DNA from 2 places in the Mesorhizobium sp. M7D.F.Ca.US.004.01.2.1 genome. Region 1 is predicted to be linked to the other one. Evidence: riboswitches for the same ligand, from Rfam matches in the RefSeq annotation. Region 1 holds a riboswitch; the other holds the start of a gene.
What was found. Region 1 has a riboswitch for cobalamin ahead of EN993_RS20875 (DUF1636 family protein). Riboswitches for the same ligand answer to the same signal wherever they lie in the genome.
Positions count from the first base shown of each region.

Region 2: another riboswitch for cobalamin. It lies ahead of EN993_RS11780 (DUF1636 family protein); the one in region 1 lies ahead of EN993_RS20875 (DUF1636 family protein).

Region 1 is NZ_RZRQ01000161.1:3,055-7,594, reverse strand. Features, by position in the region: gene EN993_RS20885 (NADH-quinone oxidoreductase subunit A) at 1-201, opposite strand, end outside; gene EN993_RS20880 (winged helix-turn-helix domain-containing protein) at 533-1,732, shown strand; cobalamin riboswitch at 1,763-1,967, shown strand; gene EN993_RS20875 (DUF1636 family protein) at 2,006-2,434, shown strand; gene cobW (cobalamin biosynthesis protein CobW) at 2,437-3,489, shown strand; gene cobN (cobaltochelatase subunit CobN) at 3,508-4,540, shown strand, end outside.
Region 2 is NZ_RZRQ01000061.1:4,095-8,634, reverse strand. Features, by position in the region: gene EN993_RS11795 (iron ABC transporter permease) at 1-547, opposite strand, end outside; gene EN993_RS11790 (ABC transporter substrate-binding protein) at 577-1,524, opposite strand; gene EN993_RS11785 (ABC transporter ATP-binding protein) at 1,576-2,364, opposite strand; gene EN993_RS11780 (DUF1636 family protein) at 2,361-2,765, opposite strand; cobalamin riboswitch at 2,858-3,065, opposite strand; gene EN993_RS11775 (AraC family transcriptional regulator) at 3,331-4,164, shown strand; gene EN993_RS11770 (alanine racemase) at 4,169-4,540, opposite strand, start outside.

The DNA of each region.
Region 1 (4,540 bases):
CGACACCAGGTAGAAGCGGATGTCGAATTTCATGCGGGCGTCGTCGAACGAGTTGAAACCGCACTCGTAGGCGGAAAGCTTTTCAGGATCGGGATTGCGGTAAGCCACCAGGAAGGGCGCGGCCAGCAGCGCCAGGCCGACAACCAGCGCCACGCCTATGAACAGGACGATGGGCAGGTATGAGCTTAGAAGTGCGTTCATGCTCGGCTTTCCGTTGGCGCCAATCCACGTTGATTACAGCACCGGACCCTAATGCGGAAGCGTGACAGTTTAACCGCTGAACCGTTTTAAGGGCCTATGCTGCAACGCGGCGAGGGTTAGCGCAGCACTTCCAGCGAAGCAAGTCAAACCTTGTTCAAAACACTAACCTGGACGGCATATCCGGGGAAACTGGTCCGATCCGCTCCTGTTTGATTTCCTTCGTTTTTTACTCCACTTTTCTCTCCTGACATGGTTGCCGCCAAAACCCTGCTAGCATGGGCTGGAATCACCCATCCGACCCTCGGCCAAAACACTTCAAAGTGATGCCTGCATGAAGGAAAAGATCTCGCTCCCCATGGCCCGGCGCATCGCGCTTGCCGCCCAGGGGTTCCTCGATCCCCGTCCGGCCGGTACCCCCGACCGCCGGCATCTTGCCCGCACGCTCTCCCGCACCGGCCTGTTGCAGATCGATTCCGTCAGCGCGGTGGTGCGCGCTCATTATATGCCGCTCTATTCACGCCTTGGCCCCTACCCGCTCTCGCTGCTCGACAACGCGGCCGTGACGCGCAAGCGCACGGTGTTCGAATACTGGGCGCACGAGGCCTCCTTCCTGCCGGTCGAGACATATCCGCTGATGCGCTGGCGCATGCAGCGCGCCGAGCGCGGCGATGAAATGTATCTGGGGCTTGCCAAATGGGGCCGCGAGCACGCCGCCTATATCGAAGAGATCTACCGCCAGGTCGCCGATCGCGGCCCGATTGCCGCTTCCGCGCTCGAAGGCCAGAAAGGCTCGGGCGGCTGGTGGGGCTGGAGCCATGCCAAGCATGCCTTCGAATGGCTGTTCTGGGCCGGCCGCATCACCACGGCGCACCGCCGCGGTTTCGAGCGGTTCTATGATCTGCCCGAACGCGTGCTGCCGCAGGCGATCCTCGACCTACCGGTGCCGGCGGCCAAGGATGCGCACCGCGAATTGCTGCGCATTTCCGCCCGCGCCCATGGCATAGCGACGTCAGGCGACCTGCGCGACTACTTCCGCCTGTCGCCGGCCGACATGAAGGGCCGGCTGGAGGAACTGGTCGAAACAGGCGAGCTGCTGCCGGTGCGTGTCGAAGGTTGGGACAAGCCAGCCTATCTTCAGAAAGACGCCCGTCTGCCCCGAAAGATCGAGGCCCGCGCCCTGCTGGCGCCGTTCGATCCCGTCGTCTTCGAGCGTTCGCGCACGGAGCGGCTGTTCGACTTCCACTACCGCATCGAGATCTACACGCCGGCCGACAAGCGGCAATACGGCTATTATGTCCTGCCGTTCCTGCTCGGCGACAGGATCGTGGCGCGTGTCGATCTCAAGGCCGATCGCCCAGCAAGCGTGCTGCGGGTCCATGCAGCCTATGCCGAGCCCGGCGCGCCGCCTGAAACCGCTGCTCAGCTCTTCGAGGAATTGAAGCAGATGCAGGGTTGGCTGGGTCTCGAGCGCATCGAAGTGACGCCCGCCGGCGATTTGGGCCCGGCGCTGGCCGACATCGCCGTGTCGTAAGCTCGCGTTGACACCGCCGCCCGCAAAAGCCTAAATCCGGTTCCAGATGGTCCCTTGCCCGCAACGGCAGGGGCTAAGAGGGAATGCGGTGCGGGGCAAAATCCCAAATCCGCGGCTGTCCCCGCAACTGTAAGCGAAGAGCCAAGGCCGAAAGCCACTGGGAATTCCCGGGAAGGCGGCTACCCAAGGCGATGACCCGCGAGCCAGGAGACCTGCCGTCTGCGACTGTAGAATCCGATCGCCCGGCGGGTTTCCGGGCAAGGAGCCCGATTTTTGGACCACGACAGCAGTTTTTCGGCTGGCACAGCGGATGTTTCGTCCGGCCATGATGATGCCTTGGCCGGCGTTACCGTCATCGTCTGCGCCTCCTGCCGCGATGAAACCGGCTCCGACGCTCATCCCCGCGCCGGCGAATCGCTGGCGGACGACACTCGCCGCGCCGCATCTGGCGACAACATCCGCATCCGCAGCGTCGAATGCCTTGGCAATTGCAAGCGGCGCCTGAGTGCCGCCATCCTGCGCGACGGTTGCTGGAGCTACGTCTTCGGCGACCTGACCGCGACCAGCGGCGCCGACCTCGTCACCGGAGCCAAACTCTTCGCCACCTCGAAGGACGGCCTGATTCCGTGGCGCGGCCGTCCCGATAGCCTGAAGCGTGGCCTCGTTGCCCGCATCCCTCCCCTCGACCTGCTGAAGGACTGACCATGACCGCTCCAGATTCGTCTGCGAACCTCTCCCGTGTTCCCTGCACCGTCGTCACCGGCTTCCTCGGCGCCGGCAAGACGACGCTGGTCCGCCATCTCCTGGAAAACGCCGGCGGCAAGCGTATTGCCATCATCGTCAACGAATTCGGCGACATCGGCATCGATGGCGAGATACTGAAGGGCTGCGGCATCGACACATGCCCGGAGGAAAACATCGTCGAACTGGCCAATGGCTGCATCTGCTGCACCGTGGCCGACGATTTCGTCCCGGCGCTCGACCAGATCCTCGCGCTGACGCCGAGGGTCGACCACATCCTGATCGAGACCTCGGGCCTGGCGCTGCCCAAGCCGCTGGTCCAGGCTTTCCAGTGGCCGAGCGTGAAAAGCCGGGTCACCGTCGATGGCGTCATTGCCGTGGTCGACGGGCCGGCATTGGCCGAAGGCCGCGTCGCCAACGACATGGACGCCCTGCAGGCGCAGCGCGCTGAGGACGAAACGCTCGATCACGACGATCCGGTCGAAGAGGTGTTCGAGGACCAGATCGCCTGCGCCGACCTGATCATCCTGTCGAAAAGCGACCTGATGGACGCCGCCGGCACCGCCCGCGCCAACGCCATCATCAACGAACACTCCGCCCGCGCGGTGAAGATCGTGCCGACGTCGCATGGCAAGGTCGATCCCTCCGTGCTGCTCGGGCTCGGTCTGGCCGTCGAGGACGACATCGAGAACCGCAAGTCCCATCATGACGGCGCCTTCAACCATGAGCATGACGACTTCGACACCTTCATCGTCGACATTGCCTCGATCGCCAATCCGGACGAACTGGCAAAACGCGTCGCCACCGTCGCCGAGGAAGAGAACGTGCTGCGCGTGAAGGGATTCGTCGAGGTCGGCGGCAAGCCGATGCGGCTCTTGCTGCAGGCGGTCGGGCCGCGCGTCAACCACTACTATGACCGCGCCTGGACCGCCACGGACGACCGCCGTTCGCGCCTCGTCGTCATCGGCCTGAAGGGGCTGAATCGCCCGGCGATCGAGCGTATACTTGCCGGCTGATTTCGGACACGGGTTGCGATGCACATCCTAACCACAACATCCGCCTCGCTCGACGACCTCGCCGAGCCGGTCGATCTGCGGCAGACGCCGGCGGATGTCGTGGCCCTGTCCTTCACCGACAGCGATCTTGCCGGACTGGCGGCGGCCTGGAAGGCCGATGCTCACCGCCTACCCTCGATGCGGCTGGCGGCGCTTCGTGACCTGCGCCACCCCATGTCCGTCGACCTCTGGGTCGACAGCGTCGCCCGTCACGCCAAAATCATCCTCGTGCGCATCCTCGGCGGCTACGACTGGTGGCGCTACGGGTGCGATCAGCTTGCCTCGACCGCCCGCGAGCGCGGCATAAAACTGGCGCTGCTGCCCGGCGAATGCCGCGACGAAGACCTAAGGCTGATTGAAGCCTCGACGCTGCCGCGCGAGGAGTTGGACGGCCTGCTCGACTATTTCCGCGAGGGCGGCCCGGCGAATATGAGCGCGCTGGTGCATCGGTTGGCGCGGCTGGCGGGGGCGCAGGCAGAAACTGTCGAGCCGGTCGCGGTCCCAAAAGTTGGCTACTACGAACCCGGCCGCGGCGTCGTCCCCCTCCCCCTCGAGGGAAGGGTCCGGCCGCAGGCCGGGGGTGGGGTCCTCTCCGGAGCACGCCGAGCTAAAGAAACACCGCGCCCGGTCGTACCGACCCCACCCGGCCCTGCGTGCCACCCTCCCCTCGAGGGGGAGGGAAAGGTCGTGCCGATCCTGTTCTACCGCTCGATGCTGCTGGCCGCCGATGTCGCGCCCATCGACGCCCTCTTTGAAGCGCTCAGCCAGCGCGGCATCGCCCCGGTCCCCATCTTCGTCTCCAGCCTCAAGGACCCGGCATCGCTGGCGTTCGTGGAAACCGCACTCGCCGCGCTGAAACCCGCCGCCATCATCACCGCGACCGCTTTCGCGTCCGGCGCCGAACCCGGCGTCGAAACCTTGTTCGACCGCGCCGGCGTGCCCGTCTTCCAGGTCATCGTCGCCACAACCCGCCGCGACATCTGGGAGAACAACCAGCGCGGCCTGGCGCCCG
Region 2 (4,540 bases), on a different contig from region 1:
CGCCCATCGTCCAGAACAGCACGGAGTGGGCGGCGCGCTGGTCGCCGGCAAAGACCAGGTAGTTGGTCAAGGCGGTGAATAGGAACGAGACGGCGAGGCCGGCAAGGATAAGCCGCTCCGGGCCTTGCCCCCTCACCCGCGCGACCAGAAGCAGGACGACACCGGCAGCCAATATGCCGCCGGTGAAGGCCGCGACCGGCAACGTCCAGATACCAAAACTGTCGCCGAAGACGGTGATGACGGAAACAGCGCCGGCGGCGGCTCCCGACGATAGGCCGAACAGGAACGGATCGGCAAGATCGTTGCGGGTCACCGTCTGCAGAAGCGCACCGACGACGCCCAACCCGGCGCCGACGCAGATAGCCAGGATGGTGCGCGGCAGCCGCAGATCGACAATGATCTTGCCGACCGGCCCGGAGACGTCGTGCCCACTGAAGCCGATTGCACGGCCAAGCGCGGCAACGACGTCGGTCAATGGGATCAGCGTCGAGCCATAGGCGATCGACAGCAGAGCGAGAGCGGCGATCGCCGCCGCTCCCACCATCATGGCCAGTGCAAATGCCCTGTGCCGCAAGCTCAAAAGGCTTCCGGATGCATCGCCTTGGCGATCTTGTCGATCGCTTCGATGTTGGCGGGTCCCGGCGTCAGTTCGGCATAGCGCAGGGCGACGAAGCGCTCGTTCTTGACCGCGTCCGTCTCTTTCATGGCCGGATGCGCCTTCAGGAAATCGAGCAGCTTCCTGTAGCCGCCACCGTCCTGGTAATCGAGCAGGATGAGGAATTGCGGATTGCGCGACGCCACCGTTTCCCAGTCCGTGTTGCCCCAGCTGGTGTCCATGTCGGCCATGATGTTGTCGCCGCCGGCGGCTGATATCATTGCGCTGGGGATGGCGAACTTGCCTGCGGTAAACGGCTTGTCCTCGCCGGAATCATAGAGGAACACCCGGGTCCCTTTGCGGTCGCCGACCTTGGCGGTGATATCGGCGAGCTGCGTCTTCCAGCCCGAAACGAGCTTTTCAGCCTCGGCCTCCTTGCCAAAGATCTTGCCCAGCTTTTCGACGTCGCCATAGAGCAGGTCCATCGAGGCGGCCGGGCGGTTCTTGTCGAGATGAACGCAGCTTTCCGTCAGCACCAGCGTCTTGATGCCGTGCGGGGCAAGCGTATCGGGTGTCACTTCGCCGCCCGGCTTCATGCCGTAGTACCAGCCGGCGAAGAAGAAATCGGGCTCGACGGCGACGAGGTTTTCGAGTGTCGGGTATTTCGGCGCCAGTTCCGGGATCGAGCCCTGCTCGGCCTTGAACTCGGGACCGACCTTGTACCATCCGGTGATGCCGGTCAGGCCGACGATCGACGGCTGCAGTTTCAGCGCGAAAGCCATCTCGGCCATGTTGAGATCATGGATCACGGCGCGCTTCGGTGCGGCATCGAAGGTCAGCGGTTTGCCGCAGCTGTCGACGGTCACGGGGAAGGCCAGGGCTGTCGAGGCCAGAAGCGAGAAGGCAAGCGAAAAGGCAAGGCGTTTCACGGGGTGTTGCTCCTTTGTGGATGGGATGGGTCGAATACCGAATGGCTTCAATCAGGACGGCGGCGCGGCACGGTTTGGCACTTCGAACACCGTCAGTTCGCGGTCTTCGGTCGGATGGCGCAGACGCAGAACATCGATGCCGAAAATCTCGCGGATCAGTTTTTGGGTCAGCGCTTCGCGCGGCGCGGCGAGCGCTTGCAGACGCGCGTGGTTCATCACCACCACCTTGGTGGCGAACGGCGCGACCAGCGCCAGATCGTGCAGCACCGCGATCACGGTCATGCTAAGGCCGGCCACGAGTTCGAGCAGTTCGCCGCGGGCGCGCGGATCGAGATGGTTGGTCGGCTCATCAAGGAACAGGATCTTTGGCTGCTGGGCGATGGCGCGGGCCAGTTGGGCACGCTGGCGCTCGCCGCCCGACAGCGAGCCGATGGTGCGGCCAAGCAGCGGCAGCAGGCCGGCCCGGCGCAGCGCATCGACGACAATATCGCGTTCCTCGCTCCTGCGTCTCAGCCCGGCGTGCGGGACCCGGCCAAGCTCGACATAGTCGATCACCGCCAGCCGCGGATCGGGCTGGTCGGTCTGGCCGACAACGGCCATATGCAGTGCCCGCTCGGCGGCCGAAATCCTGTCCAGCCGGCGCCCAGTGAGCTTCACCTCGCCGGAACTCGGCCGCAGCATGCCCGACAGCATGCGCACCAGCGTCGTCTTGCCGGCGCCATTGGGACCGATGATGGCAAGGCGGTCGCCAGCGGCCACCGACAGGCTGACCGCCTGAACCAGATCCCGCCCATTCGCCATGGCGCAGAGGTCATGGGCTTCGAGGAGCGCTGCGGTCATCGGCTGCCGCCCGCCGGATTGCCCGAACCGGGAATGCGGGCCAGCGTCTTGCCGGCCAATCCCGCCGGACGCTGACCGGAACTGCACCAGCCATCGGCGAGCGACGCGTAGAGTCTGGCGAATCGCACGAGGTCGCCGACATCGGCGCGCGCGTCGATGGAGCCGAAGAGATAGGCAGCTTTACCGTGTGCCTGAAACGCGACGGTCAGCGGCCGCGAGCAGCCCGCCATGCAGGCCACGCCTTCGACCGCGAAGCCGCGCGCAACGGCCGGCTCATGCTGGGCCGAAAGCCGGGAGCGCAAATCGGTGCAAAGGTCTTCCCCGGACCTGACCCCGGTCACAAGGTCACAGCAAAGCGTGCACACGATGATGCGATGGATGGGATCGATGGAGCCGTCCAACTTTCCGTCACTTTCCAAAACTGGCGACGGAAGGAAGCTGGCGAGCCGGCCGACAAGACCGAGATTCGCGTTTCCTCCCGGCACACCCCGTCCGGTCAACTCATGCTGATGGCAGGTCTCCTGGCTCGCGGGTCGTTGCGCCATCCAGCCTTCCCAGCCTTGCCGGCCAGTGGCATTCATGGATTTTGCTCGCCGCTTACAGTTGCGGGGGCAGCCACGGCCTCGATCCCTGGGGATCTCACCGCGTTCCCTTTTCACCCCTCGCCTTTCGACTCGGGGACCATCACCGCCTCAGCGTAGTTTTGCGCCGATCGCATCGCAACGGATTTCTCGGATGGAGTGATGGGCCACGTGAGGGAGGCAGACATTGCACGCTCGCGGTGTGTAATAATATAACGTTCTATAAAGTGTCGCCTGGCGCTGTCAAGCGAAGCGCTTGACGTGCTGGGCCATATCGGTGCGCGAACTGCGACGGGATTGGCGCGGATTGCGCCGGATGCGCAATTTCGATCAAACTGGCCGCGCCAGGGAACGGCATCATGATCTGGCCAATGCGAGAAGAAAAATGAACCCGACCGAGAAAGCGCTGTGGTTCGTCGAGAGCCATCTGCCGGAAGCGATCTCGCTCGACGATGTCGCCCAAAGCAGCGGCGTGTCGCGTTTTCATGTGACGCGGGCTTTCGGCGCTGCCACCGGCCGCTCGGTGATGGGCTACATGCGCTCGCGCCGGCTGACCGAAGCGGCACGCAAGCTGGCCGGCGGGGCGCCCGACATCCTCAGCGTTGCGCTCGATGCCGGCTACAACTCGCATGAGGCGTTCACCCGTGCCTTCCGCGACCAGTTCGGCACCACGCCGGAACTGGTGCGCGCGCAAGGCACGACTAAGACCCTCGACCTTGTGGAGCCAATCCTGATGGACCATTCCCTGCTCAGCACACTCGAACCGCCGCGCTTCGAGACCAGCCGGCCCTTCCTTATCGGTGGCTTTGGCGAACGCTACAGTTGCGAGAGCAGCGCCGGCATTCCGATGCAGTGGCAGCGCTTCAGTCCCTATATCGGCAACATCCCCGGCGAGATCGCCGGCGTTTTCTACGGCGTCTGCCTCAACGGCGACGACGCGGGCAATTTCGACTATGTGGTCGGCGTCGAAGTGTCCGATTTTGCGGACTTGCCGAAGGAGTTCTACCGGGTGAGGGTGCCGGCGCAGAAATACGCGGTGTTCTCGCATCGGGAGCACATCTCGACAATCCGCCGCACGATCAACACGATCTGGAACAGCTGGCTACCCGCCTCCGGTCATGACATCGCAGATGCACCGGAATTCGGGCGCTATGGTCCCGAATTCGATGCCCACAGCGGCAATGGCGGGTTGGAGATCTGGGTGCCGGTCAAGGCGTAGGCGATCATGCCATTGGCAGCGCCGGCCAGCGATCGACTATCCTGCCGCCGGAAAACACCGCGATCGATCCAAACTGCTGCAGCACGGCCTCGCTCTGCGTCGGGCGCAGGAAGGCGTAGTCGCCTGGCCTTGCGGTAGCATCGGCCGGCAGGCCCATGAATTGCTGGTTCGAGGACAGGCCAAGCAGGCCGTTCGTCATCATGCCTTTGGGGAACACCGGCTCGGCCATCCACTTGCCGCCATAGAGATAGCAGCCCTTGGCTGGAAACCGGCCGAGCGCCTGCAGCAGGCGAGTGACGACCGGCGGGCCGGGCAGCATCGGCTCGACCACTTTCAGCATTGGCGTGGCGATGAAGGCCGCCGGCTGGAAGCCGTC